One region of the Paenarthrobacter sp. NCHU4564 genome, then DNA from elsewhere that is predicted to be linked to it. Evidence: riboswitches for the same ligand, from Rfam matches in the RefSeq annotation. Region 1 holds a riboswitch; each other region holds the start of a gene.

Region 1 (7,599 bases):
CGCGACGCCGGATATCGGCGGTGAAGGCCACGGCGTCGTCGAATTCGATGTGGTGGGTGAAGATTCCTTCGGCCCGACGTGCGGCGAAGTCCCGGCCCTCGGCGGAATCCCCGGCCTGGAAGTAGACCGGCTGGCCTTGCGGGCTTCCCGGAACCTGCGGTGTGGTGTCGATGCTGCTGAACTTTCCTGCCCGCCGGACGTGCCGGGGTTCGGGCGACCACGCAGTTGCCTCCCGCGATGACGCGATGGAGCCGGCCGGGAAGCCGTCCCGGAGTTCCTGCACCGCAGCGACGTAATCCTCGGCGTGGGTATAGCGATCCGAGTCGGGCAGGAAACCGCCACGACGGAAATTCCCGCCGGTCCAGGCGTTGTCCGTGGTGACGATGTTCCAGCCCGCCCGCCCGGCCGTGAGTACGTCCACTGTGGCCAGGCGGCGGGCCAGGTCCACCGGGTCCGAATAGGTGGTATTGAGTGTGGCAACGAGCCCGATATTGCTGGTCTTCGCTGCCAGGTATGCGTATAACACCAGGGCATCCGGCCGGCCCGTAATGGCGATGTCGTTCAGTTTCCCGAGGTGCTCCCGGAGCCGAAGGCTTTCCCCAAGGAACACGGTGGAGAACAATCCGCGCTCAGCGCTTTGGACCAGTTCGGCGTACTTGTCGAAGTCGTAGTAGTCCTCCAGGCGCCCGGCTTTGCTCCAGTCGTAGTTGGGGCTGAAGGGCTGGAACAGCGCCAAATGGATACGGGCCTTCGGACGGACATAATCGATGCTCATGCTGGCTCCTTGCTGGTGGCGAACGAGTTCACGGCCTCGGGCAGGCCCAGGGATTCACGGAGCGTGCTCCCTGCGGCCGGTGGAACAAAGACCCCGTTGGAGATGAGGCCCGGGACTACCTCGGCGGCGAGCACTTCCAGTTCGATGTCCAGGACGCCGGGCAGCAGCCTGACGCCATCCACGACGCCGGACAGCTCAGTCAGCAGGACGCGTAACCCTCCCGCGTCCCCCACAAAGCGCAATACATCCGGCGCTGCCGGCCACGGGGAAGCCGCGTCCAGCGCGCGGAGACGTTCGTCGGCCAGGAAAGTGCCGGCGTCGAGCACTATCTCGAGGTCAGCCACAACGCGAAGGACGCCCCGCCGTCGTTGGTCCGCCGCTGCAGTGGCGACACCGGCGACAGTGGCGGCACTGACCACTACGACGTCCGGCAGCTCAGCAGCCAACTGCCCGGGACGACCGAACACCACCGGCCGGCCTTGCGGTGGCCGGGGTGTGATGGACGGTCCCTTGATGGAGAAAAACTCGCCTGCGAAGTCCGCGTAGTGGAACTTGTCGAGGTCCAGGAAGCGGTTGTTGGCGGTGTCGGCGATAAAGACGCCGTCCTCCCAGGTGTCCCATAGCCGACGTGCAGCCGCGACTACCTCCGCGGCCTCGCGTTGGACCGCGTTGCGGTCATGGACCGGTTCAGAACCATAGCCCGCGGCGATCGCTGGCGACTCCAACGCCTCGGCCAGCCAGCCTGAGCGGCCGCGCGCTGCCCAGTCCAGGCTGGCGAGCTGGTTGGCCAGGTGGAAGGGTTCCGCGTGGATCGTGTTGATGGCCGGAACCAGACCCAGCCGGTCCGTCGCGGCAGCTGCGAACGCCGCAACTCCCGTGGTGTCCAGGCGTCCCGTGACGTTGGGGCTGCCGTGCAGTGTGCCTTCACGGAACGTGGCGAACGTGAAACCGGCGGCTTCTGTCTTCGACGCGACGGCGGCGATGCGCTGTGGCGTTAACAGTTCCGTCGGCGGGTGGTTGGCGTGGCGCCAGGCAGCCGGGTGGGCTCCGTCGCCGTCCAATTCAATACCGAGTGCAAACTTGCTCATGGAAATCCCCTACTTCCAGATCGCGCGTACGTATTGCTTCTGCCATAGCTCTTCCGCCGGCTGGTGCCCGAGTTCGTGCGCGGCCCGCAGCCCGAACCCCGGGTCTGCCAGCCCCGCCCGCCCGACGAAAACCGCGTCGGCAGTACCCGAGGCCACAATCTCTTCCGCTTCCTGCGGCGACGTGATAAGTCCGACGGCGGCAACCGGCACTTCCGCTTTGGCACCGATGTGCTGGGCGAGGGGCACTTGATATCCGGGACCGAGCGGAATCTCGGCCGGGAGGAGGCCGCCGCTGGAAACATCCACCAAATCCACGCCATGTTCCCGCAACCAACCTGATACCTCAGCGGTGTCGTAGACAGTGAGGCCGTCCTCAAGCCAGTCCGTTGCCGAAAGCCTGACGAAGAGCGAGGGGCCCGTGCTGCCCAGGACATCCCGGACAGCATCCACAACTGCCAGCAACAACCGCGCCCGGTTTCGGAGCGGGCCGCCGTATTGGTCCGTGCGTTCATTGGAGAGCGGCGAGAGGAAGGAGTGCAGCAGGAAACCATGCCCGGCCTGGATTTCGACGACGTCGAACCCGGCACCGCGGGCACGGACGGCGCTGGAGGCGAAGTCGTCCACGATCCTTTGCAATTGCGCTTCAGTGGCCTGCGTTGGTTCGGGCGATCCCGGGAAGGCCAAGGGGGAGGCAGAGAGCGGAGTCCAACCGCCGTCTTCAAGGGGCAGGGCGCCCGGTGCCGCCTCCCAAGGCAAGCGCAGGGACGCTTTCCGGCCTGCGTGGGAAAGCTGGATGCCGATCCTGGCCCCGCGTTCGTGGACGAAATCGACGATGTCCTGCCAGGCCTGCTCCTGGTGGTCGTTCCACAGCCCTGCGTCGCCCAGGGAGATCCGTGCCTCCGGAGAAACGGCCGTGGCTTCGGCGAAGATCAGGCCGAAGCCGCCCGACGCCCGTGCCCCGAGATGGACCAGGTGCCAGCGTCCCGGAACGCCGTCCGCTGCGGAGTACTGGCACATCGGGGAAAGCCACAGCCGGTTGGCGAACGTCCGCCGTCCCAGGGTGATGGGCTGAAAGAGGCTGACGGTGGTTCGCTTGGCTACAGGAGGCGCGTTCATGCGCGTGCCTGCCCGCGGAACGCAGCGGATATCCGGCCATCGACCAGCACTGCAACGACCCCGGAACCTGCCGCTTCCCGGGCGGGCAGACCCGCTGCCAGTGTGCGGTACCCGAGTCCCGCGGTAACGGCCGGGGAAGCATCGTCCACAGCACTCAACGACTCCAGCGTCACCACTGCCGCTACCTCGCGCGGGTGGACGGTTCCGAAGGTGTCGCCGCGGTCCAGAACCAGGAATGCCGGTTCGGCGGGAGCCACCTGGCGGGCATGAAGTACGACGGCGGCCTCCGCCGCTGTCAGGGTACTCGCCAGGAGCTGGACTCCGGCAGGCGCGGTGGCGAGCAGCGAGCGAACGGTTCCTTCCGGCGTCGTGGGTTCCAGGAAGCCGAGCGAGGTGAGCCAGGCGTCGTCGAAATAGGTGGAGAGGTAGTTCCGGCCGGAGTCCGGCACCACCACCACGATCGTGTGGTGTCCGTCCAGGGTTTCGGCGAGTTGCAGTGCTGCAGCCAGGGCTGTGCCGCCGGTGGCGCCGATCAACAAGCCTTCCTCGCGGGCAGCGCGGCGGGCAGTGAAGATGGCGTCCCGGTCGCTGATGCTGAAGTATTTGTCCACCAAGGCGGTGTCGAAGGCCTCGGGCCAGAGGTCTTCAACGGAGTCCGGGTGCAGGGGATGCCCGGCACCTTCGGTGTATTTGAGGGATCCGTTGCCTCCGCCGTAGCGGGAGTGTTCCGGGTCGGCGGCGATGACCTGCACCGCCCCCTCGCTGGCCTGCTTCAAGTACCGTCCCGTGCCGCTGATGGTCCCGCCGGTTCCGACGCTTGCGACGAAGTGGGTCACGGCCCCTTCGGTGTCGGCCCAGATCTCGGGTCCCGTCCCCGCAAAATGGGCGGCGGGGTTGGCGGGATTGTCGTACTGCAGTGCGAGCCATGCGCCCGGGGTAGAGGCTGCGAACGCCGCCGCCCGGTTAGCGAGGTGGGCCGGGTCCGAGCGTGGCACGAAATCAGCCACCAAGTGCACCTCCGAACCGTAGGCACGGAGCAAACTGATCTTCTCGGCGGCGGTGGCGGCGGGTGCGAAGATCACCGAGCGGTAGCCCAGCTGCGCGGCCACAAGGCTCAACCCGATACCTGTGTTGCCGCTGGTACCCTCAACGACCGTGCCGCCGGGCTCCAGGAGTCCGGACTCTTCAGCCGCACGGATCATCGACAGCGCGGCGCGGTCCTTGACGCTGCCGCCGATGTTCTGGAACTCGAGCTTGGCGTAGATGCGTGGACGCACCCCGCCGCCGAGCTTGTTCAGGCGGAGCAGGGGAGTGGCGCCAATGGCATCCAGGACTGATTCGTGGACGGTCATGGGACCAACGGGCGGATGGAGCTCTGGGTGGCGGACATCAGGCTGGGATCGTGGACCTGCACAAGGGTCCCGGGAGGCTTTGGCATGGCACGACACTACGGAGCCTCAAGGCCGGGCCAAAGCTGTTCTGTCACCGCGCTCAACGGGACTCAACCCGGCTCAATCCCACGCAACGGGAAGTCACACAGGACTCCCGGATCGGTGAAAAATGACGAACTTGGCAGCCCTTTGACGCGGTGTTTCCCGGGTTGACTTCCCGCGTCGGGCCGGTTTGTACATTCCTTGGACACGCTCCTAGATTCAATCCCAGGTCAAGAGTCAGCGCGCCAAGGACCGGCTCGCGCTGCGGCAACCCTCAGGCATTGTGTGGCGGGGTGCTCCGGAAACAGACCTGGCCGCAACAGCGGCAAGCGAATGTCAACCGGCCGCACCGCGGCCTCTGAAAAGAGAGAACCATGCCTTCCAATCCTGATTTCCGTTCGCGTGTAGTTGCTTTGGAGCTCGACGGCGATGGGGCCCACCCGGCTGCGTGGCGCAAGGCCCTCCATGATCCGCAGGCACTGTTGGGGGGCCAGCGGATCCGGGAGACTGTCCAGGCCGCCGATATTGCCGGCTTCCACTTGGCTACCTTCAAGGACAGCCGGGTGGTGGACAAAGGAACCACCGGAATTCCCGTGCGCCTCGATGCCATCCAGCGGGCAGCCTTTGCCGCGCCCGTCACCCGCTCCCTGGGACTGGTCCCGGAAGCAGGGACGCTCTTCACCGAGCCGTTCCACCTTGCCACGCAGCTGGCCAGCCTCGACTACTCCTCGCACGGCCGGGCCGGCTGGCTGGTCAACGCGGACAACTTTGCCGCGGAAGCCCGGTCCGTGGGCCGCACGCCGCTTCCCGGGGACGAAGTGATCAGCGAGGCAGCCGATGTTGTCCAGGCCAACCGCAGGCTCTGGGACTCCTGGGAAGATGACGCTGTCATCCGCGACGTTGCCACGGGCCGCTACCTGGACCGCGGAAAGCTGCACTATGCCGATTTTGAAGGCGAGCGGTTCGCCGTGAAGGGCCCGTCCATCATTCCGCGTCCACTCCAGGGCCAGCTGGTGGTGTTCGCCCCCGCAAGCCTGCTTCCCGCCGTCGAAGCTGACGTGGCCCTGGTCTCCGCCGGCACGGCCGACGACCTGGCCCAGGCAGCACAAGAGGCAGCGGCGGCAGGTGCGCAGCGGACGGTCGTTGAACTGGATGTGATCCTGGACGCCCGGGGGCAAACCGCAGCCAGCCGGCTTGCGGAGCTTGATGCCCACGAAAAGTGGCAGGGCGGAGCGCGCTACGTGGGCGATCCCGATGGGCTCGTGGAACTCCTCACGGCGCTCTTTGCAGCCGCAGACGGCGTGCGCCTCAAGCCCGCAGTGCTGGACATCGACCTGCCGGAGCTTGCCCGCAAGGTGCTGCCTGAACTGCACAAGTCCGGGCTCGTAACGCCGCCAAAGCCAGGCACGACGCTGCGCGAAATTTTCCGCCTTCCACGCCCCGCCAACCGCTACGCCGCAGCCTGAACAAGGCCAAGAACAAGGCAGAGAGCAGAACCATGACCAAGCATCACCGCATCGCAGGCAACGGCCGGATCCAGTTCGGTGTCTTTTTCCAGGGCGTCAACCACACCACGGTGTGGAAGGACCCGGCCAGCGGCTCGCAGACCGACTTCGAATCCTTCCGCCGCGTGGCACAGACAGCCGAACGAGGCCTTTTTACAGCCTTCTTCCTCGGCGAGGGCCTCCGCCTCCGCGAACACCTGGGCAGGATCCACGACCTGGACGTCGCAGGGCGGCCGGACGCGCAGACCGCCCTGGCCGCCCTGGCAGCCATCACCACCAACATCGGATTGGTGGCCACGCAGAACACCACGTACAACGACCCTGCGGACCTTGCCCACCGCCTCGCCAGCCTCGATCTGTTGTCGAGTGGCCGGGCTGCGTGGAACATCGTCACGACGGACAATGCATGGACCGGTGCCAACTTCAGGCGCGGCGGGTTCCTCAAGCACGAGGACCGCTATGTCCGGGCCGAAGCGTTCGTCCAGACGGCCAAGGCCATCTGGGATTCCTGGGCTGACGGCGCAATCGCCGGGTCCCGGAACGAGGCCCGCTGGCTCGCTGAGGGCAGCATCAGTCCGGTACAGCGCAAGGATCAAAGCTTCGACGTCGAGATCACCGGACGCCTACCCCGCTCCAGCCAGCACCACCCCGTGTTGTTCCAGGCAGGCGATTCACCGGACGGCCGCGACTTCGCGGTGAGGAACGCCGACGTCATCTTCTCGGCCCACCCCGAGCTGGAGGACGCGAAGAAGTTCCGCGAGGACATCGTGGCCGGGACCCTCAAAGCCGGCCGCCCTGCCGATGACGTGAAGATCTTCCCCGGCCAGGAATTCATCCTCGGCGCCACAGCCGCCGAAGCCGAGGAGAAGCACCAGTGGGTCCGTTCACAACAGGTTGGCCCGGAAACCGCGATCGCGTACCTTGAGCAGTTCTGGGGCCGGACGCTCACCGGGTATGACCCGGACGGGCCGCTCCCGGACATCGACCCGGTGGTGGACGTCACCAACCCCACGCGCGGCAACGCCTTCCACGGCAAGAGCGCCAAGGAGCTCGCAACCCAGTGGCGTGATGAGGCCAAAGACAAGGGCCAGTCCATCCGGCAATTCGTGGCTGCCCGTTCCCGCCTGAACGGCCGTGGACTGGTGGGCTCCTACGACGACGTCGCGGACAAGCTCGCCGAATACGCCCACGCGGGAGCCGTGGACGGTTTCAACATCACGCCCTGGATTGTCCCGACCGGCCTGGACGAGATCGTCAACGAACTTGTCCCCAGGCTCCAGGACCGCGGCGTCTACCGCACCGAATATGAAGGCTCCACCCTCCGCGAAAACCTCGGGCTCCGTGAGCCCCTCACCCGTCGCGGTTCACTCACCAGCCCCGAACTCACTGAAAGCGAAAACGTCGCATGAGAATCCCCAAACTGTCCGCAGCCCGCGGCACAAAGAAGCCTGCCGCCGTCGTCGGTGTCCTTGGAGCCGTCGCACTCCTTGCCTCCGCCTGCGGTGGAGGGGCCGACGCCGGTACGCAGCAAAGTGCGGCAGCCTCACCCGTGCCGGGTGGGAACCTGAACTTCGCGGTCTCCGTTGACCGTGGCTGCATCGACCCGCAGCAGGTGGGCAACAACGACGCGATCGCGATTGCCCGCCAGACCGTGGCCTCGTTGACCTCGCAGGACCCGAAGA
Region 2 (7,599 bases), on a different contig from region 1:
CCCTCCGGCGCTTTGAACCCAAGTCCCCGCACCCTGGACATCGAGAGCGTGGCCCACTTCGACCGGCTCCTGCACACCGGAGCCGTGACCATGCGGGGCTGGCACGCCCAGTCGCTGGACCTGCGCGGCCGCTCCCAGGAACTGCGCCGACTCGACGCCCAAGGAGCCATCTTCCTGGGCTGTACCTTCGACGACGGCGTGGAAGCCAGCCTGCGGAGCCGTGGTGCGCTCATTTTCCCAAAGCTGCACGGGGTCCCGTTCAATCCCTATCGCGGCAGTCTCTACACCGCCGCCGAGCTGTACCAGGACATCGCCGCCACGGAGTACGAATCCACCCCCGACGCCCGGGTGTACCAGTGGAGCATCCTGCCGGGCCAGCGCACCAGCCTCGAAGCGACCCTCGCCGCAGCACTCCACGACCACGCGATCGGCGACGCCCTGGATGAACTCCGCGCCGACGGTGAGCTCGCCGGTAAACCACTGGTGGGAGTCATGGGCGGCCACGCAGCCCAACGCGGCAGCCAGGAGTACGCCCAAGCCGCACGCCTGGGCCGGCTGTTGGCATGCGCCGGCTTCACCGTCGCCACCGGAGGAGGTCCGGGCGCCATGGAAGCGGCCAACATGGGGGCGTACCTGAGCAGACTGCCCGACGACGGCACTGACGTTGCGCTGCAGGCGCTCGCCGCTGTTCCCGGGTTCAGGCCCTCGGTGACGGCTTGGGCGCGGCAAGCAGCCGCCGTCGTCGAACGCTATCCGGGCGGAACCCCGACGCTGGGCATCCCTACATGGTTCTACGGCCATGAGCCGCCCAACCTGTTTGCCACCCACATCGCCAAGTACTTCGCCAATGCCATCCGCGAAGCCATCCTGCTGGAGCTGTGCAATGGCGGCATTGTCTTCCTGCCCGGTGCCGCGGGCACAGTCCAGGAGATCTTCCAGGATGCCTGCGAGAACTACTACGCCGCCCCGGAAACCATCACTCCCATGGTCCTGGTTGGTCGCCGGCACTGGGAGCACACATACCCGGCGTGGCCCATGCTGCAGAGCCTCGCGGCCGGTAGACCCATGGCGGACAGGATCTTCCTGGTGGACACCGTGGAGGAAGCGCTCGCCGTGGTCCAGCGCTGAGGCGGCTCAGAAGTCCTTGCTGCAGGGCCCGGACCCGAGCTTCGCCAGTCCCGTCCGGTCGCCGGAGGCGTAGTCACGCACCCAAGACGCTTCGTCGTACATGAGCTGGCGGGGGTCGTCGATGTGGTCCAGTCCCAGCAGGTGCCCCAGCTCGTGCATGATCACCGCCACCCCGATGTCCTTTCCGTGGGGCGAGTCCATGATCTCCGAGAATTGCGGCGCATCCAGGGAAACCGTGCCCGTCACGTACGCCTGGTAGCCGTTGCTCAGGCCAATCGAGGAGCTCCCGCCCAGCCCCACGGTCTGGCCGGTGAGGCGGGGCACCTGTTCGGGGGTGGTCCATGCAATCAGGACCGGTGCCCAGCGGTCCCCGTACACTTCAGGCTGATACCCGTCCCTGTTGGTGGTGGGTGTCTCGGAGGTCGGGCCGTCGTAAATGAATTGGAGGCCCGACGCCAGGCTGGCCTGCCGCACGGCTTCTTCCACCAATGGTTGCCAGCTCGCCGGTGCCGCTCCGGAGTTCACCACGTAATGGATGGGCCGGCAGGGGGAGTAGGCCAGGGGAGTGCCGTCCTCCTTGACGGCCAGGAATTTGTAGGAGGTGCTGGCGCGTTGCACGGGTCCCGGTGTCCCCAGGGGTGCATCGGCTTCCTCCAGGCCTGGTGGTGGCTCCTGGCGTTGGCCGAACGGCAGGAGTCCCGGACGAACTCCTTGGCTCTGGGAAGAGGAGCCATTCCAGAACTGCTGCAGTCCGCCGCTGAAGTATGCGCCGGCGCAGACCAACGCCAGCACGGCCAGCAGGAACACAATGGCTGCGATGCTGGTGTGCCTGATCGGCGGCCTGCCCGGCGGGTCAGGTGGCCGGCCGGGCGGAGGGGGATAGGGGTCCGGCCACTGCGGCGACCCATAAGGTTCCATTGAACCCCCTGACGCTGCGGTCCGGGCGGACGGTGGGGGCGCCGCCGTCGGCCGCTTCCCGCAAGCATAGAGCCGCTCCGGCGACGCGTCCATGGGCCGTCGCGGCTAAATGTCCTTGCGGCACGGTGCGGAAGCCAAAAGGTGCAGCCCGTTGAGGTCCCCGTCGGCCAGCCCGTCGGGGGCGCCGATCTCCGGGTACATGAGCTGGATGGGGTCCTCCACGTGGTCAAGGCCCATCACATGCCCCAGTTCATGCTGCATGACGGCGAGCACGTAGTCCGAGCCGCCTTCTTCTGCCAGCAGCTCGGCCACTTGCGGGGTGTCCAGTTCCAGGCTGCCGGTGATGTAGCTTTTGGCGCCATTGTTCAGGGAGTACATGGTGCTTCCGCCGGTGCCGATCACGTTCCCGGCCAGTGCCGGAGCTTCAGCCGGGGTGGTCCACGAGATCAGCAGTGGAGCCCACCTGTCGCCGTACCTGTCCGGCTGGTAGGGCTCACGCTTGTCAGCGGGTGGTTCGTCGGTGGTTCCGTCGTTGACGAACTGGATGCCGGAGGCTTCGGACACGTTGGCGATCGCGGTCGCCAGCAGTTGCCCGGTTCCGGCGGGGGCGCCGGCGTCATTCACCACGTAGTGCAGGGGACGGCACGGTGAGTACCCCACCGGTGTGCCGTCGTCGTTGGTGGCCAGGAACTTGTACGAGTCACTGGGCGCGCCCGGAGGAAGTGGCGAGGCCAGTGGCGCATCTGCCTCTTCGAGTCCCGGCGGTGGCGCATCCAATGCCCGTGCCGGCGATGGAACCACCTGCCCGATCTGCGGGGTGTCAGGCAGCGCAACGCCCGGGAAGAGGCCCGTGATGCGCGGGTCGCCGTGGAGAAATCCGCTCACCAGGACTGCCACGACAGCGGCCACGGCGGCCATCAGCAGGCCGCGGACAACCTTCAACGTGGTCAGCGCACGCCGGTGTTTCGGCGCGCGCGGCGTCTCACTTTCCGGCTCCACGGCTCTCCATTCCTTGCGCCCCGGTCACGCGGGCCGCGCGGAGGACGAACCAACATTACGGGCACCTGCTCTATGGCGTCCATTCACATGTGCCCAGGAAAGGCCCGTCCTAAACGATCGCGGCGCCGAAAGCCAGCCCCAACCCGTAGGTGGCGGCCGCTGCCCCCAGGCCGATGGCCAGCTGCCGCAGACCCCGGCTGAGCGGCGATGTTCCGGACAGCAAGCCCACGACGGCGCCCGTCGCCAACAGTGCGATGCCCACCAGCGCACCGGCTACTGCCAGCGCGGCCACGCCCGTCATGCCGAAGATGAAGGGGATGATGGGGACGATGGCTCCGGAGGCGAAGAAACAGAAGCTGGACAGTGCCGCTCCCCAAGCAGACCCTACGGTTTCGTGGTCGTCGGTGGGCGGCTTTTCCGGCTGCAGGGACAGGCTGGGGTCGCAGTCGCAGCTGAACAGGCCCAGGCGTTCGGCGGCGCGGTGTTCGGCTGCCTCACGCGTCATGCCGCGGGCCAGGTAGACCAGCACGAGTTCGTTGTGCTCGATGTCCAGTGACGGTGCCGCGGTCAGCGTCGCCTGGGTGGGGAGGGTGGCGCTGAGCAGCTCCCGCTGGGACCGGACGGATACGTACTCGCCGGCACCCATGGACAGCGCTCCGGCGAGAAGGCCGGCCACGCCGCTCATCAGCACCACGGAACTGGGAACGCCGGTGGCCGCCATGCCCATGACCAGCGAAAGGTTGCTCACCAGGCCGTCGTTGGCACCGAACACGGCTGCCCGGAAGGTGCCCGACAACCTGTTCCGCCCCCGGGTTGCCAGGCCGCGGACAACTTCCTCGTGGATCTGCTCGTCGGCCACCATGGCGGGCGTGGCGGCCGGCTCGGCACCGTACGGCGACCTGCCTTCGGCCCGCTGCGCGAGCGCAAGGACAAAGACCGATCCGAAGTTGCGGGCGAGGAAGCCCAGGAAGCGGCTCCGGCCGGATGCTGCCTTGGGCATTCCGGCGTGTTCGCCGAGGAGTTTGAGCCAGTGGGCCTCGTGGCGGCCCTCGGCTTCGGCCAGGGCCAGCAGGATCTGGCGTTCTTCGCCCTCACGCCGCTGCGCGAGTTCCCGGTACACCGCGGCTTCGGCCCGTTCGTCGGCCAGGTACTGGCGCCAGCGCTTGATGTCGGAGGCGGACGGCGGTGGCGGCGTTTCCGCTGCCGGAGCTGATTCCGCTGCCGGGGCCGTTTCAGGGGCGGGACCCGGAGCGGGGCTCAACGGATCATGGGATTCATGGTGCTTCTGCACGTTATCTCCTGTGCTGGGTGGGGTGGTTTCGGCCCCATTGCACCGCCCACTGTACCGCTTATTTCCGCGGTTTTTTGGCCGGTATTCCTCAACCGGAATGTTCGGCGGACCTTAATTCGGAGCCCCGCTCCACCTGCGTTCCGACGTGCCGGTCGGGTGTCTTGACCGTTCGCCGGGGCCGGTGCTCAGATGGAAGGACAGGGGCGGGGGACTCCCCGCATTCGGCCGAAGGGCTGCTTGCCGGCCCACCACACGGAGGTTGGAGCATGAACAGCACCGAACCGCACGCAAGCCACCCCGAACGGGCAACCATCGAGTCGGATCCTGCCTACGATTACGGCGAGGACCAGGAAGTGGACGAACCGTGGGTTGAGGAAGTGGACGCTCCCGACGACGACGAGCGGGTGGTCCCGATCGACGACGCGGACGACTTCCGCGAGGACGACGACGAACTCTAGTCCTGCATGTCGCTCAGCAGGAAGTGCCGCTCGCGCCCCCGAGGTTGTCCGACGGCGGCAACGGTCACCGTCAGCGTCCGCATCGCGCTGCACCATCGCGTGGGACGGACCGCTTGGCCCAGGGCGCGTTCCATCCTGTGAGCGTCCGCGCAGAGGAACCGCTGCAAGCGGCCGTCCAGGAACAGCGTCACGGTTCCCCTGACAACGTCCACGCCGGGAACCACCGGCACGCCGGGACGTTGGGGGAGGGCAGGGGTGTTTGTTTCGCTCAGGGGGTGGGCTTGGAACGGCAAGGATGGATCTCCTGGGGAGTGCTCTTGCCCGCTCGGTTGTCTCTGGTCCGGAACGGGCCGCTTCCTCATCCGAACCACCCGTGAACATGGGGTTGGTGTGTGGCCAGTCGGAGCTTGGCGCCACCTCTCTTGAAGCTGGCACCACCCTACCGCATGGGCCTTCTTGTTCCGGTCCCGTCCGCAGGAACACACTGTTCAAGGAAGCATCAGCCAGCACCAGGAGGCCCAATGCCCTCGATAGAGAAAAGCGTGGATATTCCCCGGCCCCAGCAGGAGGTCTTCGACTTCCTGGCACGGTTCGAAAACTCTCCACCTATGATGCTTTTGTCATTTCGTCCGGGCCGCTCGGCGATGCTCCGCCAGGGCTGGGAACCCGGGGCCGGGGAACCACCAGGATCATGGGGCGGCAGTTTGACTGGATGGTTGAATATACGGAATTCGATCCACCCCGCCGCATGGTGTCCCGCTCGATCGAAGGTGAGCGGGATTTGACGGCGACGTTCACCCTGGAATCCGTTGATGGCGGGACCCGCGTTACCGAGCAACTGCGGCTCAATACACCCATGGAGGGCCTGATGGGCAAACTGCCTGGGCCGCTGGTGGAATGGTTCCTGGGTCTGTCCCTCCGCCGCAACCTCAAGAACCTCGCCAAGGTGCTGGCTGCCTGACACTGCCCACTCACAGCACCCGGGCAACGAGAGGTTTGCCGGATTCGGTCCCCTGGCCCGGGAAAACAACAAGGCGGCGCTCCCCGCAAAGGGAAGCGCCGCCGTCGGACGTTGCTTGCAGAAGCTGCAGCTACTTGGCCGGTGAGCTCAGCTCATCCTCGGCCACGCGGGTACCGGCAACACGGTCCGTCCAGGCCTTCATGACCGCCGGGTCGGTGGGCTTGCTGAACAGTGAAACAGCCACGTAGACGATCGCAGAGGCGAGCAGGCCGTAGTAGATGGGCTCGTTCGCGTAAATGCCGTCCATGGGAGCCTTGGCGTTGATCTCAAGGATGATCATGGTGCCCAGGGTGACCACGGAGCCCACGGCCATGGACGCAGCGGCGGCAATTCCCGTGCCACGCTTCCACACCAGGCCACCGATGATCGCGACCAGGAGGCCGCCCACCAGGATGTCGTACGCAATGGTCAGTGCCGCCACGACGTCCTTGGTGGAGATGGCGATGATGATGGCCAGGATGCCGAGTCCCAGGACCCAGTAGCGGTTGGCCTTGACGTCGTGCTCAGGGTTGTCGGAGTCGTCGGTGTTGACGGTCTTGCCGAACCAGCCGGCCACGAACGGGAGAACGTCGGCGCGGGCCACGGTTGCGGCTGCGATGAGTGCGCCGGAGGCGGTGGACATCATGGCTGCGACGGCTGCGGCGAGGACCAGGCCGCCGATGCCGATCGGGAGCAGGTTGGTGGCGACTTCGGCGTAGACGTCGTCCTTGGCTTCGATCTCGATACCGGACAAGGCAACGCTTGCAGCCATGCCGATCAGGGCGCCGGCCAGGCCGTAGAGGATGCAGTACACGCCTGCGGTTGCGCCGCCCCAGCGGGCTACCTTGGGCGTTTTGGCCGTGAAGACGCGCTGCCAGATGTCCTGGCCGATCAGGAGCCCGAGCGTGTAGACCACAAAGTACGTGATGATCGTCTGGAGGCCGATTCCGCCGATGTCGAAGAAGCTTTCATCAACGCGTGCACGGATGCCGTCCAGGCCGCCGGCAGCGTTCATGGCGAACGGAAGCATCAGGAAGAAGATGCCCACCGTCTTGATGACGAACTGGACCTGGTCGGCCAGGGTGATGGACCACATGCCGCCGATGGTGGAGTACACCAGCACGATCGCACCGCCGATGGCGATGGCCAGCCAGCGCTCCCATCCGAACAGCACCACGAAGATGGTGGCGTAGGCGCCGGTGGACGTGGCGCACAGCATCAGGGTGTAGGCCAGCATGACAATGCCGGAGGTCTGCGTCGCCCTGCTGCCGTAGCGAAGGGTCAGCATCTGGGAGACGGTGTAGATCTTGAGCTTCTGGATGGTGCCGGCGAACAGGAGGCTGAGCAGCAGCACGCCTGAACCGATGGCCACCACCAGCCACATGCCGGAGATACCGAACTTGTAGCCCAGGCCAACGCCGCCCACGGTGGATGCGCCGCCAAGGACCACGGCGGCCATGGTGCCTGTGTACAGGAAGGGACCCAGGCGGCGGCCGGCCACCAGGAAATCGCTGTTGTTCTTGGTGCGGGACTTGCCCCACCAACCGAAGGCCAGCATGGCCAGCAAGTACAACACCACGATGGCGATGTTTATGAACGAAGAGTCCATGAGTGGCTCCTTGGAGCTGATGCACAGAGGTTGGGATTTCCGGCGCTGTGTTGGGCTGGCCGGAAGCTCTGTGCGTGATGACGGGAGATTGGCTCGTGTTGTGTGCCTCACAGACAACACTTGTTGCCTATGAGGATATGTTGTGACTGGAGTAACAGTCAAGGTCCTTTGGTTATGGTTACGCCGGAACAGCGCT
Region 3 (7,599 bases), on a different contig from region 1:
CGTGCTGGTGGTGGCCATTGTTGCTTCTTTCATGGCCATCCTTGACGGTTTTGTGGTGAATCTCGCACTTCCGGCGATCGGCAGGGAACTCGGCGGCGGCTTGGTGATTCAGCAGTGGGTGGTGGATGCATACCTCCTGACACTCGGCGCGCTGATCCTGGTTGCGGGATCGTTGTCGGACCATTTTGGCCGTGCCCGCATCCTGGAATGGGGTCTGGCCGGGTTTGCAGCCACGTCCGTGATGTGCGGCCTTGCTTGGAACGGTGAGGTCCTTGTGGTGTCGCGGGCGCTGCAGGGCGTGGCGGGTGCTTTGCTGGTGCCAAGTTCGCTGGCCATGATCATTTCCGCATTCTCCGGACCGGCCCAGTCGAAGGCGATCGGGCAATGGTCCGGCTGGACGAGCGCGGCCGCCATCGCCGGTCCACTGATCGGTGGCCTGTCCGTCGACCTGTGGTCCTGGCGGGTCATCTTTTTTATCAACGTCGTTCCTGCCGTAGCGATCTGGCCTGTGTTGGCAGGCCTGCGCGCCTCCGACGCAGCCCGTGACAGGAGCAAGCGCATAGACTATCGGGGCGCGGTCCTGGCGATGATTGGCCTGGGCGGTCCCGTCTTTGCGTTCATCGAACAGGGACGGATGGGCTGGGGCAGCCCGCAGGTGTGGGTTCCGCTGCTGGCAGGCGCGGCAGCGCTGACACTGTTCCTCGTCCACGAAGCGCGCACACCGGAACCCATGCTCCCGCTGCGGCTTTTCTCGATCCGCAACTTCGGGTGGGGAAACCTGGCCACACTGGCCATCTACGGTGCCATATCCCTGGGGTTCTTTGTCCTCGGCATCTACCTCCAGCAACTTGGCGGCATGGGGGCCACGGTTGCCGGTATCGCCCTGCTGCCGGGTACCGTCATCCTGATGCTGGCGGCCTCCTGGTTCGGTGGGTTGGCAGGCAAGTACGGGCCGCGGTGGTTCATGACGGTCGGACCAATGCTGTGCGCGGTGGGATTCCTCATGTCCTTGTCGATCCAGGAGCCGCTGGATTACTGGACGCAGGTATTCCCGGGGCAGATTGTGTTCGGGCTGGGCCTGGCGACGCTGGTCGCTCCGCTGACGGCGGCGATCCTGGGTGCCGTGCCTCCGGAGGAAGCCGGAATTGGTTCGGCCGTTAACAACGCGGTGGCACGCATTGCCGGGTTGGTGTGCATCGCCTTCGCAGGCTTGATCGTAGGTCCCGTCTTCACACGGGAGGGTCTCTACAACGCCTTGGTGGTCACGGCGGTCCTGTTCGTGGCCGGGGCGCTGGCGTCCGCCGTCGGGATCCGGAACGGGGTTCCTGAACCGGCCGGTTCAGCCGGCAACCCCAGGGGGCGCACAGCCGACGACGGCAGCAGCCCGGAAGTGCCAACCTGACCTTTCGCGTCGCTCCAGTCAGCGGGCGGGCAGGACGCAGCCTTCGTGGACGCCGGCGCTTTGCACCCAGAGGGCCGAGGAGACTTCATCGGCGAGATCGAATTCGCGGCGCTGGCTCCCGCTGCCGATCCGGACCACCAAGGCGCCGCCGAACGGTTTCCGCCCTATCACTTCCACCTGTGCATCCAGAGTGATCGCCTCTGCGGCGAGATAGCGCAGGAGATCAGGGTTTTCGTCGCTGATGCGGGTAATGCGCCCCGAATGCCCTTGGTCGAGTTCGATCATGCGGTACGCGTGCGGAAGTTCCACCGAGCCGTCGGAAGAGGGAATTGGATCGCCGTGGGGGTCGCGGAGCGGATGGCCGAGCTTGGCGGACATGCGGTCGATGAAGGTGTCCGAGACGGCGTGCTCCAGCATTTCGGCTTCGTCGTGGACTTCATCCCAGCTGTATCCCAGTTCTTCGACCAGGTAGGTCTCAATCAGGCGGTGCCGCCGGACCATGGCCAACGCCAGGCGCATACCTTCATCCGTGAGTCGGATAGCGGAGTACGGTTGGTGGTCCACCAGGCCCTGGTCCTTGAGCTTGCGGACCATCTCGGATACGGAGGAGTTGGCCACGCCCAGCCTCTGGGCCAGCTGCGAGGAGGTGATGGGCTTGTCCTGCCACTCCGTATAGGAGTAGATGACCTTGACGTAGTCCTCGATCGAGGAGGAGGGCGTACTGGTCTTCACACCACTAGCCTACCGTGGCGGCGCAGATCGGGCCTTTCGCGCCCGCCAGGTCTGCGTCACGTACGGCAGCCCGACGGTCTCTCCCGGCGCGTGGCCGAGGTGCTCATACAAGTACCATTCGAGGTTGCCGGTGACTTTCGTCCGGGTGGCCTGGTTGGCGCGCAGGTAGTAGCTGCGCGACTTGGCCAGCTCGATGATGTCGGCAGGGGTGAGGGTCTCCTGCCACGCCGTCAGGTGGCTTTCAAGGTCCACGAACTCCGGTCCGACGACCGGCCGGAAGTCCGGTTTGTGGACGTCGCCCGCATGCATAATGCGCGACAAGCGGTGTACCCAGGGAACGGACGTGTCGAGCTGGTTCCAGATCAGTCCCAGGACCCCGTCAGGCCTGAGGATCCTGGCGATTTCGGTACTCGCTTTGAGGGGTTCGCACCAATGCCATGCCTGGGCGACGCTGACGACGTCGAATGCTGAGTCCGCCAGCCCTGTTGCCTCTGCCGTGCCCTCCAGCGCGTTCACCTGCGGCCAGGTTTTCCGCAGTTGCTCCAGCATGTCCCGGGAAGGGTCGACGGCGGCCACTTCCAGTCCGCGGTCGACGAGCAGCCCCGTGAATTTTCCCGTACCGGCACCAACGTCCGCAGCGAACCTGGTTCCCGCCGGCAGGAGCCAGTCAACCGAGTCCGCGGGGTAACCGGGGCGCACCCGGTGGTAGTGTTCGCCGCCGTCCTGGAAGCTCTGTCCCAGTTCCTGCCGTCGTTCATGATGCAGCCTGGGACCGCTGGCGCCACCGGATACAAGATGTGGACTGATGGCCACGCAAGGACTCCTTCGGAAGCTTGAGACCGGGGTACCTTACGAATTTACCGCAAGAGCGGTGCGATTCAGTGGCCGCCCGCCTCACCCAACTGGGTCGCAGTTGTGCGCGTTTTGAGGGGTCAAAACGCGCTCTGCTGCTACTTAGTTGGGTCGGGAGTCGTTCCAGGGCGCAGGCTAGTCCACGGTGCAGGGTGCGGCGCCTGCGGTACCCGGGGTATTCGGGGCCCATTCCGGGTAGGTGCGGTGGTCGTTGGCCGGTACCCAGCGGCCTTCATCCACCACGTAGTCCCAGCCCAGGCCGGTGCGCTTGAGTTCTTCGATGCCGCGCAGCAGGCGCCCGGCGTCCTCCAGCCTGGAACCTACGCCGAAGCTGGCGCGCAGCGAACCCGAGGGCAAGCCCAGGCGCTTGAGCAGCGGGTGGGCGCAGAAGCGGCCGTCGCGGAGGCCCACACCGTGCTCTGCAGCGAGGTAGGCGGCCACCAGTCCGGCGTCGAATCCTTCCACCGAGAAGTTGACCACACCGATGGTATCGGTCGAATCGCTGAAGATCCGGTGGACGCTCACGCCGTCAATGGCCTGCAGGCCTTCCACCAGGTAGGCCCGGATGGCGGCCTCGTGGTTGTGCCATGCCTGCGGATCGAGTCCGGAAAGTACCTGGGCAGCGCGGGCGAGGGTTGCTGCACCAAGCACGTTGGGGGAGCCGCCTTCGTGGCGGGCAGGGCCGGTTGCCCAGCTGACGGAGTCCAGGCGTGCCTCGCGCACCGCTCCGCCGCCGGCAAGGTGCGGGGTTCCGGCGTCGAGCCAGTCCGGGCGTCCCACCACCACACCCGCGCCGAAAGGTGCATAGAGCTTGTGGCCGGAAAACACAACATAGTCGACGTCGGCCGCGGCGATGTTGATGGGGCGGTGGGGTGCCAACTGTGCGGCGTCAACAACGATCCGGGCACCGTATTCGTGGGCCAGGGCAGCGAGTTCCTTGATCGGCAGGATTTCGCCGGTCACGTTGGAGGCGCCGGTAACAGCCAGCAGGGAGACGCCACCCTGGCTGAGTTCTCCGCGGATTTTCGCGATGGTGCCGGCAAGGGTGGTATCAGCCACCACGCTGCGGTGGGGAACTCCTTGCCACGGAAGCAGGTTGGCATGGTGTTCGATGTCCAGGTACAGGACTTCACCGGTGTGCTTGCCATCGATCTGTGGCAGGCAGCCTGCCAGCAGGTTCAGCGAGTCGGTGGTGTTACGGGTGAAGATCACGGAATCGTCAGGACGGCCGCCTACGAACCCGCGAACGATGTTGCGCGAGTTTTCGTACACCGAGGTGCTGATCTGCGAGGCATAACCGGCGCCCCGGTGCACGCTGGCGTAGTAGGGGAGGACCTCGTTCAAGTAGGCTGACACGATGGTCAGGGCCGGTGCCGATGCTCCGTAGTCAAGGTTGGCGTATCGGACGTGACCGCCCTGGATCAGTGGTGCCTGCAGCTCGGCGCCGGTGACGGCGGCCAGTGGCCTGCCGGCGGCAAGCTCCTGCCCGGGGGACGGCTGGATCGTGAAACTGAACGTAGCTGTGCTCATGTGACCTCACTCAAGAGGGACCCCGCCGGGGATCCGCGCTTGCCGTATCCGTTCCGGACCGGCCTGGTCGTCACCCGGGGCACCCCACCGCGAATGGAGGGTTGCCGGCCAGCAAACCGGGGTTTTGCGCTGGCACTCGTGACCTGTAAATGAGGTTAGGGCACGCCCGCCGCCCGTTTCAAAGCCGCCCGGATTGTTAAGCGCTTTATTACGCCGGTTGAAATTTGGCCGATTTGCCGAACAAACAGACGGCGGATGCCCCCGAAAGGTGGCATCCGCCGTCGAAAATTTTGCTTGGCTGCCAGGTGGCAACCGTGGCATTAGCTGCTAGAGGAGGTCGTCAACCTCGGGGTTCAAGCGCTTGAGGACTTCGGAATGGAGGATCGAATTGGTCGCCAGGGCGTTGCCACCGAAGGGGCCATCCTCACCTTCAAGGGAGGTGAACCGGCCACCGGCCTCGGTGACGATGGGGACCAGGGCCGCCATGTCGTAAAGGTTGAGCTCCGGTTCGCAGGCGATGTCCACCGCGCCCTCGGCAACAAGGCAGTATGACCAGAAGTCCCCGTACGCGCGGGTGCGCCACACGTCTTCCGTCAAGCCCAGGAACTCCTCCAGGTTTCCGCGGTCCTTCCAACCCGACAGGCTCGAGAAGGACAGGGAGGCATCGGCCAGGTGCGAGACGTTGGAAACCTTGAGCCGTGTGGCCGACGCCAGGGAACGGCCGGTGTAGGCTCCCATCCCTTTTGCAGCCCACCAACGTTTGCCCAGGGCGGGAGCGCTGACGACCCCCACCACTGGCTCCCCCTCGTCAACCAAGGCAATCAGTGTGGCCCAGACGGGAACTCCGCGGACAAAGTTCTTAGTGCCGTCGATCGGATCGATGATCCAGCGCCGCGAGCCGTGACCCGTGCTGCCGAATTCCTCACCCAGCACAGCATCCCGCGGCCGGGAACGGGACAACTGGCCGCGGATTGCTTCTTCGGCGGCCTTGTCGGCATCTGTGACCGGAGTGAGGTCTGGCTTGGTTTCGACCTGCAGGTCCAGGGCCTTGAAGCGGTCCATGGTCTGGGCATCCACGGAATCCGCCAGGACATGGGCAAGGCGAAGGTCGTCGTTGTAGCTGGAAACGGGTTGGGTCATGCCACCAAACTTATCGTGAAACGTTCCCCCGCAGCGGGACGTGAAGCCCGCTGGCTAGTTGACGGTTCCCAGTTCCTTGGCTTCCTTGGCCTCCAGCCTGGGGTCTGCGCCCAGGAGTCGTCGCAGTGATGCCAGCCGGGCCGGACCGGAGGGACCCGCGTGGCCCTCGTTGACCCACGCATCAAGGCCGCAGTTGACCGCCCCGGCGTCGTGCTTGCAACCGCGGTCGCAGGCGTCGGTGCCGGGCTCCAGGTCCGGGAACGAGTGCAGGATGCGGTCCGGATCCACCAGGGCCAGGCCGAAGGACCGGATGCCGGGAGTATCAATAATCCAGCTGCCGGACGGGGCATCGGCGAGCTTGAGCGCCAGGGCCGAGGACGAGGTGTGGCGCCCGCGGCCCGTGACGGCGTTGACGCCGCCTGTGGCGCGTTCGGCACCGGTCAAGGCGTTGACCATGGTGGATTTGCCTACGCCGGAGTGACCCAGCATGACCGTGACTTTGCCGTCCAAATGGCTGCGCAGACTTGCCACGGCTTCGCTGTCCAGGCGGGCTGACAAGCCGTCATCCGACCGGGCATCGATGCCGGATGCGGCTGCGTCCGCCGTACGGCTGATGATCACGGGGAAGTCCAGGCTCACGTAATTGGCCAGCAGCTCAGACGGATCCTTGACGTCAGCCTTGGTGACGAGCAGCAGTGGTTCAATACCTGCGTCGTATGCGGCCACCAGGGCCCGGTCAATGAAACCGGTCCGGGGTTCGGGATTGGCCGCGGCCACTACAACCACCAGCTGGTCGGCGTTCGCCACCACCACCCGTTCAATGGGGTCGGTGTCATCGGCGCTGCGCCGCAGGACCGTGCTGCGCTCCTCTACGCGGACCAGCCGGGCGAGCGTGTCCGGCCCGCCGGAGACGTCGCCGACCAGGGCCACGAAGTCACCGGGGACCACAGGGGACCGGCGAAGTTCGCGGGCCCTGGCGGCGATGACCGTCCGTTCCTGCGGTGTGTCTTCGGCCACCACGGCCGTATAGCGGCCACGGTCGACCGTGATGATCCGGCCGATCACGGCGTCGTCGTGGCTGGGGCGGTCCTTGGTGCGGGGCCGGGAACCTTTTTTGTTGGGCCGGATCCGGACGTCGGACTCGTCCCAGGAGCGTGCGTCGCGGGCCATGGTCAGGCGCTGGCTCCGTTGGTGCCCTCGCCCTGCTGCAGCATGGCCTCCCACATCAGCGGAAAGTCGGGCATGGTCTTGGACGTGGTGGCGATGTCTTCCACCTGGACGCCCGGGACGGCGAGGCCCAGGATGGCTCCTGCGGTGGCCATTCTGTGATCCGCGTAGCTGTGGACCACCCCGCCATGAAGCGGGGCAGGGCGGATGACCAAGCCGTCCGCTGTTTCTTCGGCGTCACCGCCCAGGCGGTTGATTTCCGCGACGAGGGCAGCCAGCCGGTCGGTTTCATGGCCCCGCAGATGGGCAATACCCGTCAGGCGGGATGGTCCCGACGCCAAAGCGCACAGGGCGGCCACCGTTGGTGCGAGTTCGCTGGTCTCGTCGAAATCGCCCCCCTTGATGTCCGGACCGCCGGTCACGGTCAGCGTGCCGTGGTCCAGGGTGACCTGCGCACCCATCGACGCAAGGATGCTCCGCCAGAGATCGCCGACCTGGGTTGTTTCGGATGGCCAGTTGGGAATCCGCACGGTTCCGCGGGTCGCCAGTGCTGCCGCCAGGAACGGGCCCGCGTTCGAAAGGTCCTGCTCGATTCTTTGGTCGAACGCCCGGATGGGTCCGGGCTCCACGCGCCAATGGTTGGGAACGGAATCATCGACCCTGACACCGACGCTCCGGAGCACAGCAACCGTCATGGCGATGTGGTCGAGACTTGGTACGGGTTTGCCCACATGTTCCAGGTGCAGGCCTTCAGTGAAACGTGCCCCCGCAAGCAG
Region 4 (7,599 bases), on a different contig from region 1:
AACCTGGTGGAAGACGGGGTTGAGGCTACGGAGCTCATCAAGAACGGCCTGGTCAAGGTCAACGACGACATCGAGGAACGCCGCGGCCGCCAGCTCCACGCCGGCGACACCGTGAGCGTCAATGGACAGACCGTCCGGATTACCGGCAACTCCTAGCCCGGGATCCCCCTAGCCCAGCACCTTGTGGGTGAGGAACTCCCCCACGTGGCCGATCTCCTGCTGGTTGATGCCGTGCCACATCCCCGTGTACAGGACCTTGGTGAGGTCCACATGCTTGCGCACCCAGCCCATGGTGTATTCGATCTTGTCCTGGGTGATGACCGGGTCCTGCTGGTCCCGGCCCCAGAACATCGGCACGCTGCCATCAAGTTGGTCGTCGCGGAAGTCAGGGTCGTCGGCGGCGTCCACCACGAAACCTGAAAGCCCGACAACGGCGGCAAAGTCCGCGGGACGGTAGCGGAGCATGGTGGTGGCCATGGCCATGCCCATGGAGAAGCCGAGCAGTGTCACCGAGGAATGGTGCGCTTTGACGGTATCGAGCCACTCGAGCGCGTATCCGGCGGCCAGCTTGACTGCATCCAGTGAGTACTCGATCGATGCAGTCAGCGGAAACCACGTGTACCCGGGCCCGGTGGGCACGGGGGCCCGCAGCGCTGCCACCACGAATCCCTCAGGCAGCAGCCCGGCCAAGCTGAAGAGGTCCTCCTCATTGGAACCGTAACCGTGCAGCAGGACCAGCAGCGGTTTGCCTTCCCGTTCTGACTCGTCGTGGGACCAGAGAACAACGGGCGCGGGGAATGCAACGGCTTCAGTCATGGGTCTATTCTTGCAGTTACCCGCTGGTAACAACCTACGGTCGCGTAGGTTGGCAGGTTAGAGGCAGGATGAGAAGCGTGAGTGACGTGAATTCATTGGTCCGGCCGGACGACCCGGCCCAAAAGCATCCCTGGAGCCGATACGTAGCGCTGGGAGACTCGTTCACCGAAGGCATCGGCGACCCCGAGCCGCAGAACCCCGGTGGTTTCAGGGGATGGGCTGACCGCGTAGCCGAAGAGCTGGGCCGCGGCCACGAAGACTTCGCCTACGCCAACCTCGCCATCCGGGGCAGGCTTCTCCAGCAGATCATCGACGAGCAAGTGGGACCCTGCCTGGAGCTGCAGCCCGACCTCGTCTCCATTTCCGCCGGTGGCAACGACCTCATCCGGCCCGGGGGCGATCCCGACCTTTTGGCAGAGAAGCTGGATGCCGCCGTCGGGCAGTTGGGCTCCGGGGGCGCCACCGTGGTGCTGTTCAACGGGCCCGACACCGCGTCGTCCGTACTGGGCCGCATCCGCGGCAAGGTGGCCATCTACAACGAAAACCTCCGCACCGTGGCCGCGCGGCACGACGCCATCATCGCTGACATGTGGTCGCTCAGGCAGCTGGCAGATGTCCAGATGTGGGACGAAGACCGCCTCCACTTCTCGCCCCTGGGGCATCACACCATCGCCATGATGGTCCTCGAAGCACTGAACGTTCCGCATACCCTGGAGCCGTTGAGCCCCAAGCCACTCCCCCCGCGGACGTGGCGCGAGGCGCGTTCCTCGGATCTGGTGTGGGCCCGGGAGTACTTTGTGCCGTGGGTGATCCGCCGGTTGCGCCACCAGTCTTCAGGGGACGGGATCTCACCCAAGCGCCCGACGCCGGGACCCGTGTTCGGACCCGGCAGCACCATGGTGCCGCGCGGCTAGGCAGGGACCGGTCGTGCACGGTGTGACAGGACAGGCAACTGCCGTCGTCGACGTCCGCTTGCGGCGGCAACGGCTTCGGCCGCCCTATGGCGCAGACGTAGCCGGCGTCCTGCGACACCTCCTTGCGGTGCAGTCGCAGGAGTTCGCCTACGCGCGCTGGTCCATTGCCCAGCGCACTCCCGGGGCCACAGCCGACGACGTCGAGCAGGCCGTGGCAGACGGGACGATCCTCCGGACCCACATTCTGCGGCCCACCTGGCATTTCGTCCACCGGGACGATCTTGGCTGGTTGATGGCGTTGTCCGCCGAACGCCTTCATCAGGGCAACAAGGGAATGTACCGGCAAACCGGCGTGGATACGGAAACCGCCGCCCGCAGCGGACGGATCCTGGCCGAAGCGGTGGCCGGCGGCAACCACAAGACGCGCGAAGAGCTGGGACAGGTGCTGGAGCGCGCCGGGCTGCCGGGAAAGGACCTGGGCTTCATTTACCACCTGATGCACGCAGAAACCAGCGGAATCCTGGTCAGCGGCGCGCCGGTGCGTTCAACCGGCGGCGCCCTCAAGCAGACCTATGCACTCTTCGAAGAGCGGGTTCCCAACGCCTCCGGTCTTCAGGAAAGGCCGGGCTTCCGGGGTGACGAGCGCGACCACGCACTGGCACGGCTGGTTCTACGCTACTTCGGCAGCCGGGGCCCTGCGACCGTGAAGGACTGTTCTGTGTGGTCCGGACTGACCATGCAGGACATCCGCCGCGGCCTGGATGCTGCCCGTTCCCTGTCCGCGGAACTCACCACGGTGGACGTGGACGGCGTGGAATGCCATGTGGCTGCTGAGGAAGTGGAGTCCCTGGCCCGGTCCGGGCAGCCGGCCCGTCCCGGGCAGGCACTCCCCCGGACGCGGCAGGCGGAGCCCAGGATCGACCTTGTCCAGTGCTATGACGAATACATCATGGGCTACTCCCAAACCCGGCACTACCTGGGCGGAACAGCACCTTTTTTTCCGGAGGACAAGGGTCCCATGCATGCGGTGTTGCTGGACGGCCGGCTGGCCGGTTGGTGGCGACACAGGCTGTCGGGCGGAGTATGCGGGCTGGAAGTGCGCATGAACCGTGAACCCGGGCCGGAGGAACAAGCAGCGCTGGACGCCCAGGCCCAACGCTACGGTCAGTTCCTGCGCATGCAGACGTCGCTGGTGTAACGGCCACCCGTAGTTCCAACGGCCACCGCACCGCTACGCGAAGAACGCCTCGCGGAGCTGGGTGGAAAGCTGGCCGATTTCCGTGAGGAAGCCGTCGTGCCCGATCGGCGCTTCAATGACATGAACAGGGACCTGCCCGGGCAGGTGCGCGGCCAGTTGCCGGGACTGCTCCGGAAAGTAGAGCCTGTCCGTGTCCACTGCCGCGACAAAGAACTCGGCGGTGGCCCGTCCGAGGGCTTCCTGGAGGCTGCCGCGACCACGGGAAACATCGTGGGACATCAGCGCTTCAGTGATGGCGATGTAGCTGTTGGCGTCAAAGCGGCGGACCAGCTTGGTGCCTTGGTGGTCCAGGTAGCTCTCCACCTGGTAGCGGCCGCGTTCGCCCAACACAGCGGCGGCCAGGGGCGTCTCCTGGTGCTGGGCTTCCCTGCCGAAGCGGACATCAAGTTCCAGCGCTGACCGGTAGGTGATGTGCGCGATGCGCCTCGCCAGTGCAAGGCCCGCCTCCGGAGCCGGTCCGTCGTAGTAGTCGCCGTTGTTGAAGTGGGGGTCCTGGCGGATGGCCAAGGTCTGCGACTGGGCAAAGGCGATTTGCTCGGCGGTGCTGTAGGCACCGACTGAGATGACTGCGCATCGTTTGACGCGGTCAGGAAAAGTCACGGCCCATTCAAGGGCCCGGGCACCACCCATGGAGCCGCCAAGCACCGCATGCCACTGGCGGATCCCCAGCGTGTCGGCAAGACGGGCTTCGGCTTCGGTGCTGTCCCGCAGGGTGACCAAGGGGAAGCGGGACCCCCAAGGACGTCCGTCCGGGGCCGTCGAGGACGGTCCGGTGCTTCCATAGCATCCGCCCACAATGTTGATGGAGACCACGAAGAACCGGTCGGTGTCGATCGTGGCGCCGGGACCCACCAACTGTTCCCACCAACCGTCCTCGTCGGTGGCACCCTTGGCTACGTGCGTGCTTCCCGTCAGCGCATGCTGGATCAGGACAGCGTTCGATGCATCGGCATTCAGCCGTCCCCACGTCTCGTAGGCCAGGACGACATCAGGAAGGAAGCCGCCCGCTTCAAGTTCCAGGGAACCGATGCCCGCGTATTTGACGATGCCGTCTTCTTCGCCCGATTTTGGGAGTGCTGCAGCAGTAATGGTCATTCCTTTGACACCTATCGTCGCGCTTGCCCATCGCCATTTCTGCGACAGGCCAGGTCCTCACCCGGGGCACCCCACCGCGGAGGAGGGTTGCCGGCCAGCAAGCCGGGGCTATGCGCTGGCACTCATGACCTAATACGTAGAGTCTAGGAAGAACATGGCGGTTCTGGCGAAGAATGTGACAGCAGTGTGACGGTTTTTCACTGCTTGGTTCGCCAAAGACCCCGCCCGGGCCCCGTCCGGCGAACATTCGACCGGCCGGGGCCCACGCCAGGGTCCTGCAGAGCCTACGCGCCCTTGGCGGCGCGGAAGCCGGCTTCGAGGTCGGCGATGATGTCGTCGACGTGCTCGATGCCCACAGCCAGGCGGACGAGACCCGGGTTCACGCCTGCTGCCACCTGCTGTTCCACGGTCAGTTGGCTGTGGGTAGTCGACGCCGGGTGGATGACCAGGGACCGGACATCGCCGATGTTCGCAACGTGAGAGTGCAGTTCCAGGGCATCCACAAAGCGCTTGCCTGCCTCGACTCCGCCCTTGATGGTGAAGGCCACCACGGCACCGGTACCGCGTGGACCGTACTTCCGGCCGCGTTCGAACCAGGTGCTGGACGGCAGCCCGGCGTAGGCGACGGATTCGACGTCGTCGTGCGCTTCCAGCCATTGCGCCACTGCCGTGGCGTTGGCGACGTGCCGTTCCACCCGGAGGCTCAGGGTTTCCAGGCCCTGCGCAATCAGGAAAGCATTGAACGGAGACACTGCGGAGCCGAGATCGCGGAGCAGCTGGACCCGCGCTTTGAGGATGTAGGAAAGGTTGGCGCCCAGTGCTCCATCCTTCCCGAGGTCACGGGCATAGACGAGGCCGTTGTAGCTGGGATCCGGCGTGTTGAAGTTGGGGAAGCGGTCCGGGTCCTTGCCGAAGTCGAAGTTGCCCGAGTCCACGATCACGCCGGCGATCGCCGCACCGTGACCACCCAGGTACTTGGTGGCTGAGTGCACCACGATGTCCGCACCCCACTCGATGGGACGGATCAGGTAGGGAGTGGACAGCGTGTTGTCCACGATCAGCGGCACGCCGGCATCGTGTGCCACCTGCGCTATCCCCTCGATGTCCAGGACATCCTGGCGCGGGTTGGACACCACCTCGCCAAAGAAGAGCTTGGTGTTGGGCTGGACGGCATTGCGCCACTGATCCAGGTTGTCCGGATCCTCAACGAAGGTCACGGCAATCCCGAACTTCTTCAGCGTGTGCGCCAGGAGGTTATACGTGCCCCCGTACAGGCTGGGGCTGGCCACCACATGGTCGCCGGCTTCGGCGATGTTCAGGATGGCGAACGTTTCCGCCGCCTGGCCCGAACTCAGCAGGAGGGCGCCGAGCCCACCTTCCAGGCTGGCAACGCGCTGCTCCACGGCATCCTGGGTGGGGTTGCCGATCCGGGTGTAGATGGGCGCAAGCTCAGCCAGGGCAAACCGGTTGGCCGCACTCTCGGCACTGGGGAACACGAACGAGGTGGTCTGGTAGATCGGAAGCGAACGCGCCCCTGTTGCAGCGTCAGGTTCCTGGCCTGCATGGATCTGGCGGGTTTCAAAGGACCATCCCTGTGACATTGCGTTCTCCTCTTCGTAGCGCATGGGTTTTCAGTTGGTGGTACCGGGTGGGTTGCGGCCAGTCTAGGAACCCGCCCGCGACTTGGACAGCTTTATGACGAAGACAGTATTTTTCGGTCCCCGCGCGTCTGTTCCGGGTCCAGCCGGGACGGTTCCGCTACCCGGGCGGCAACATCCCACCTTGGTTAGGCTTGACTTAGCTGAGACCCCGATCACAAAGTGCCAAGATGAAGCCATGCGCATGGATCACGTCTCTTACGCTTGTGAAAAAGATGGCCTTTTGGCCACCACCGAACGAATTTCCGCGGCTCTGGGAGTGGACGCAGTGCGGGGCGGAGTGCACCCGCGCTTCGGCACCCGGAACATGATCATTCCCCTGGCGGACAACAAATACCTGGAAGTCGTGGAGGTCCTGGACCACCCTGCCTCCGACAAGGCACCCTTCGGCCAGGCAGTACGGGCACGTTCGGCTGCCGGCGGTGGCTGGATGGGCTGGTGCGTCGCCGTTGACGACCTCGCCCCCTTTGAAGACCGCCTCGGCCGCTCCGCCGTTCCGGGCAACCGCAAGTTTCCCGACGGCCGCGAACTCGTGTGGCAGCAGATCGGCATCCTCGGCCTGATCGCCGATCCCCAGGTGCCGTACCTGCTGAAGTGGGAAGGTGACCCCTCCCTGCATCCCTCCAAGGTCTACGAGAGCGACGTCAAGATGTCCAGCCTGACCATCGCCGGGTCGGCTCAACGCGTCACCGAGTGGCTGGGCGAGCCCGTGGAGAAGCCCCTGGAAGACGTGGCAGTCCAGTGGATGGCTCCGCACGGAACCCCGGGCATCATGTCGGTGACCTTCGAAACGTCATCGGGAGCCGTCACCATCTGACGCGTTCTGCCAGAAACTTCGGCCGCCATCAGCGGGTGCCAACGACGTCACCCACCGATGGCGGCCGAATACCTTTAAGCTCCTTTAAGCTGCTTTAAGCTCCGAACGCGGCCCAGGCCGTCGCGTTATCCGAGTCCCACGGCCTTGCCGAAGAGGCTGAATCCCACAAAGGCCACAATGTCCAGCAGGGCGTGGGCGATGACCAAAGGCATGACGCGCTTGGTCTTCGTGTACAGCCAGGCGAACACCAGGCCCATGACCACGTTGCCGATGAACGGCCCAAAGCCCTGGTACAGGTGATAGCTCCCCCGCAGCAACGCACTGGAGATGATCGCCAGGGGCACGCTCCAGCCGAACTTTCCGAAGCGGTCCATCAGGTACCCCACCACGATCACTTCCTCGACGATCGCGTGACGCAGGGCGGAAAGGACCAGGACCGGCACAGTCCACCAGTAGGCGTCCAACCCGCTGGGGATGATGGCCGTGGTGATGCCCAGGGCGCGGCCGGCCGCATAGAGCCCCAGCGACGGTATGCCGATCGCCGCAGCGAGGCCCAGCCCCTGCAGCGTGTCCTTTCCGGGCCGGGAGAAGTTGAAGCCCAGGCGCGCGAACGCCGAACCGGCGGGGGCGTGAAGGGACAGGAAGTAGAACACCAGGACCACGGGCACCAGGGCGAACATGATGTCCAGCAGCTGGTACGTGAGGTCGAAGTACTCCCGGGTACTTTGGGACCTGTTAAGCGTGGACGTCGCTTCCGACAGCGGAGCGCGGGTCAGTTTATCCAGGAGCTGGACCACCGAATACACGGCGGACTGGCCAAGCGAGAGGCCCAGGACAATCAGGACCTCTGCCCGCAGGCGGCGACGGGAAGCAAGAAGCATGTACCTATCTTGCCTGCAGTTCCTGCGACTTTCCCGAAGGAACCCGGAGGCAGGTCAGGCGGGAGGCGCGACGATGACCTCCGTGCCCTTTGCCTCGAACGCCGCCTTGTCCGCTGCGCTGATGCCGGAGTCCGTGATGAGGTGGCGGAAATCGTAACCG

Evidence for each region. A riboswitch is a leader RNA that binds a small molecule or an ion and turns the genes downstream of it on or off. The one in region 1 is predicted to bind S-adenosylmethionine.
Region 2: linked by a shared signal. The riboswitch ahead of ACSVIE_RS11330 (hypothetical protein) and the one ahead of ACSVIE_RS01160 (LLM class flavin-dependent oxidoreductase) in region 1 are both predicted to bind S-adenosylmethionine.
Region 3: linked by a shared signal. The riboswitch ahead of ACSVIE_RS08400 (aminotransferase class V-fold PLP-dependent enzyme) and the one ahead of ACSVIE_RS01160 (LLM class flavin-dependent oxidoreductase) in region 1 are both predicted to bind S-adenosylmethionine.
Region 4: linked by a shared signal. The riboswitch ahead of metX (homoserine O-acetyltransferase MetX) and the one ahead of ACSVIE_RS01160 (LLM class flavin-dependent oxidoreductase) in region 1 are both predicted to bind S-adenosylmethionine.

Annotation. Positions count from the first base shown of each region.
Region 1 covers NZ_JBQLIS010000001.1:257,747-265,345, reverse strand. The annotation lists gene ACSVIE_RS01180 (NtaA/DmoA family FMN-dependent monooxygenase) at 1-775, opposite strand, end outside; gene ACSVIE_RS01175 (LLM class flavin-dependent oxidoreductase) at 772-1,863, opposite strand; gene ACSVIE_RS01170 (NADH:flavin oxidoreductase/NADH oxidase) at 1,873-2,979, opposite strand; gene ACSVIE_RS01165 (PLP-dependent cysteine synthase family protein) at 2,976-4,331, opposite strand; SAM riboswitch class IV at 4,641-4,750, shown strand; gene ACSVIE_RS01160 (LLM class flavin-dependent oxidoreductase) at 4,787-5,878, shown strand; gene ACSVIE_RS01155 (NtaA/DmoA family FMN-dependent monooxygenase) at 5,911-7,326, shown strand; gene ACSVIE_RS01150 (ABC transporter substrate-binding protein) at 7,323-7,599, shown strand, end outside.
Region 2 covers NZ_JBQLIS010000009.1:70,714-78,312, reverse strand. The annotation lists gene ACSVIE_RS11355 (LOG family protein) at 1-1,128, shown strand, start outside; gene ACSVIE_RS11350 (matrixin family metalloprotease) at 1,135-2,046, opposite strand; gene ACSVIE_RS11345 (matrixin family metalloprotease) at 2,152-3,045, opposite strand; gene ACSVIE_RS11340 (VIT1/CCC1 transporter family protein) at 3,155-4,336, opposite strand; gene ACSVIE_RS11335 (hypothetical protein) at 4,603-4,794, shown strand; gene ACSVIE_RS11330 (hypothetical protein) at 4,791-5,087, opposite strand; SAM riboswitch class IV at 5,103-5,222, opposite strand; gene ACSVIE_RS11325 (SRPBCC family protein) at 5,183-5,755, shown strand; gene ACSVIE_RS11320 (sodium:solute symporter) at 5,886-7,403, opposite strand.
Region 3 covers NZ_JBQLIS010000006.1:94,384-101,982, forward strand. The annotation lists gene ACSVIE_RS08385 (MFS transporter) at 1-1,402, shown strand, start outside; gene ACSVIE_RS08390 (metal-dependent transcriptional regulator) at 1,421-2,134, opposite strand; gene ACSVIE_RS08395 (class I SAM-dependent methyltransferase) at 2,144-2,947, opposite strand; gene ACSVIE_RS08400 (aminotransferase class V-fold PLP-dependent enzyme) at 3,122-4,516, opposite strand; SAM riboswitch class IV at 4,547-4,660, opposite strand; gene hisN (histidinol-phosphatase) at 4,844-5,656, opposite strand; gene rsgA (ribosome small subunit-dependent GTPase A) at 5,711-6,826, opposite strand; gene aroA (3-phosphoshikimate 1-carboxyvinyltransferase) at 6,829-7,599, opposite strand, start outside.
Region 4 covers NZ_JBQLIS010000005.1:9,846-17,444, forward strand. The annotation lists gene ACSVIE_RS06945 (RNA-binding S4 domain-containing protein) at 1-156, shown strand, start outside; gene ACSVIE_RS06950 (alpha/beta hydrolase) at 169-816, opposite strand; gene ACSVIE_RS06955 (SGNH/GDSL hydrolase family protein) at 894-1,730, shown strand; gene ACSVIE_RS06960 (winged helix DNA-binding domain-containing protein) at 1,744-2,928, shown strand; gene metX (homoserine O-acetyltransferase MetX) at 2,962-4,083, opposite strand; SAM riboswitch class IV at 4,098-4,213, opposite strand; gene ACSVIE_RS06970 (bifunctional o-acetylhomoserine/o-acetylserine sulfhydrylase) at 4,368-5,684, opposite strand; gene ACSVIE_RS06975 (VOC family protein) at 5,920-6,558, shown strand; gene ACSVIE_RS06980 (CPBP family intramembrane glutamic endopeptidase) at 6,684-7,439, opposite strand; gene ACSVIE_RS06985 (DeoR/GlpR family DNA-binding transcription regulator) at 7,494-7,599, opposite strand, start outside.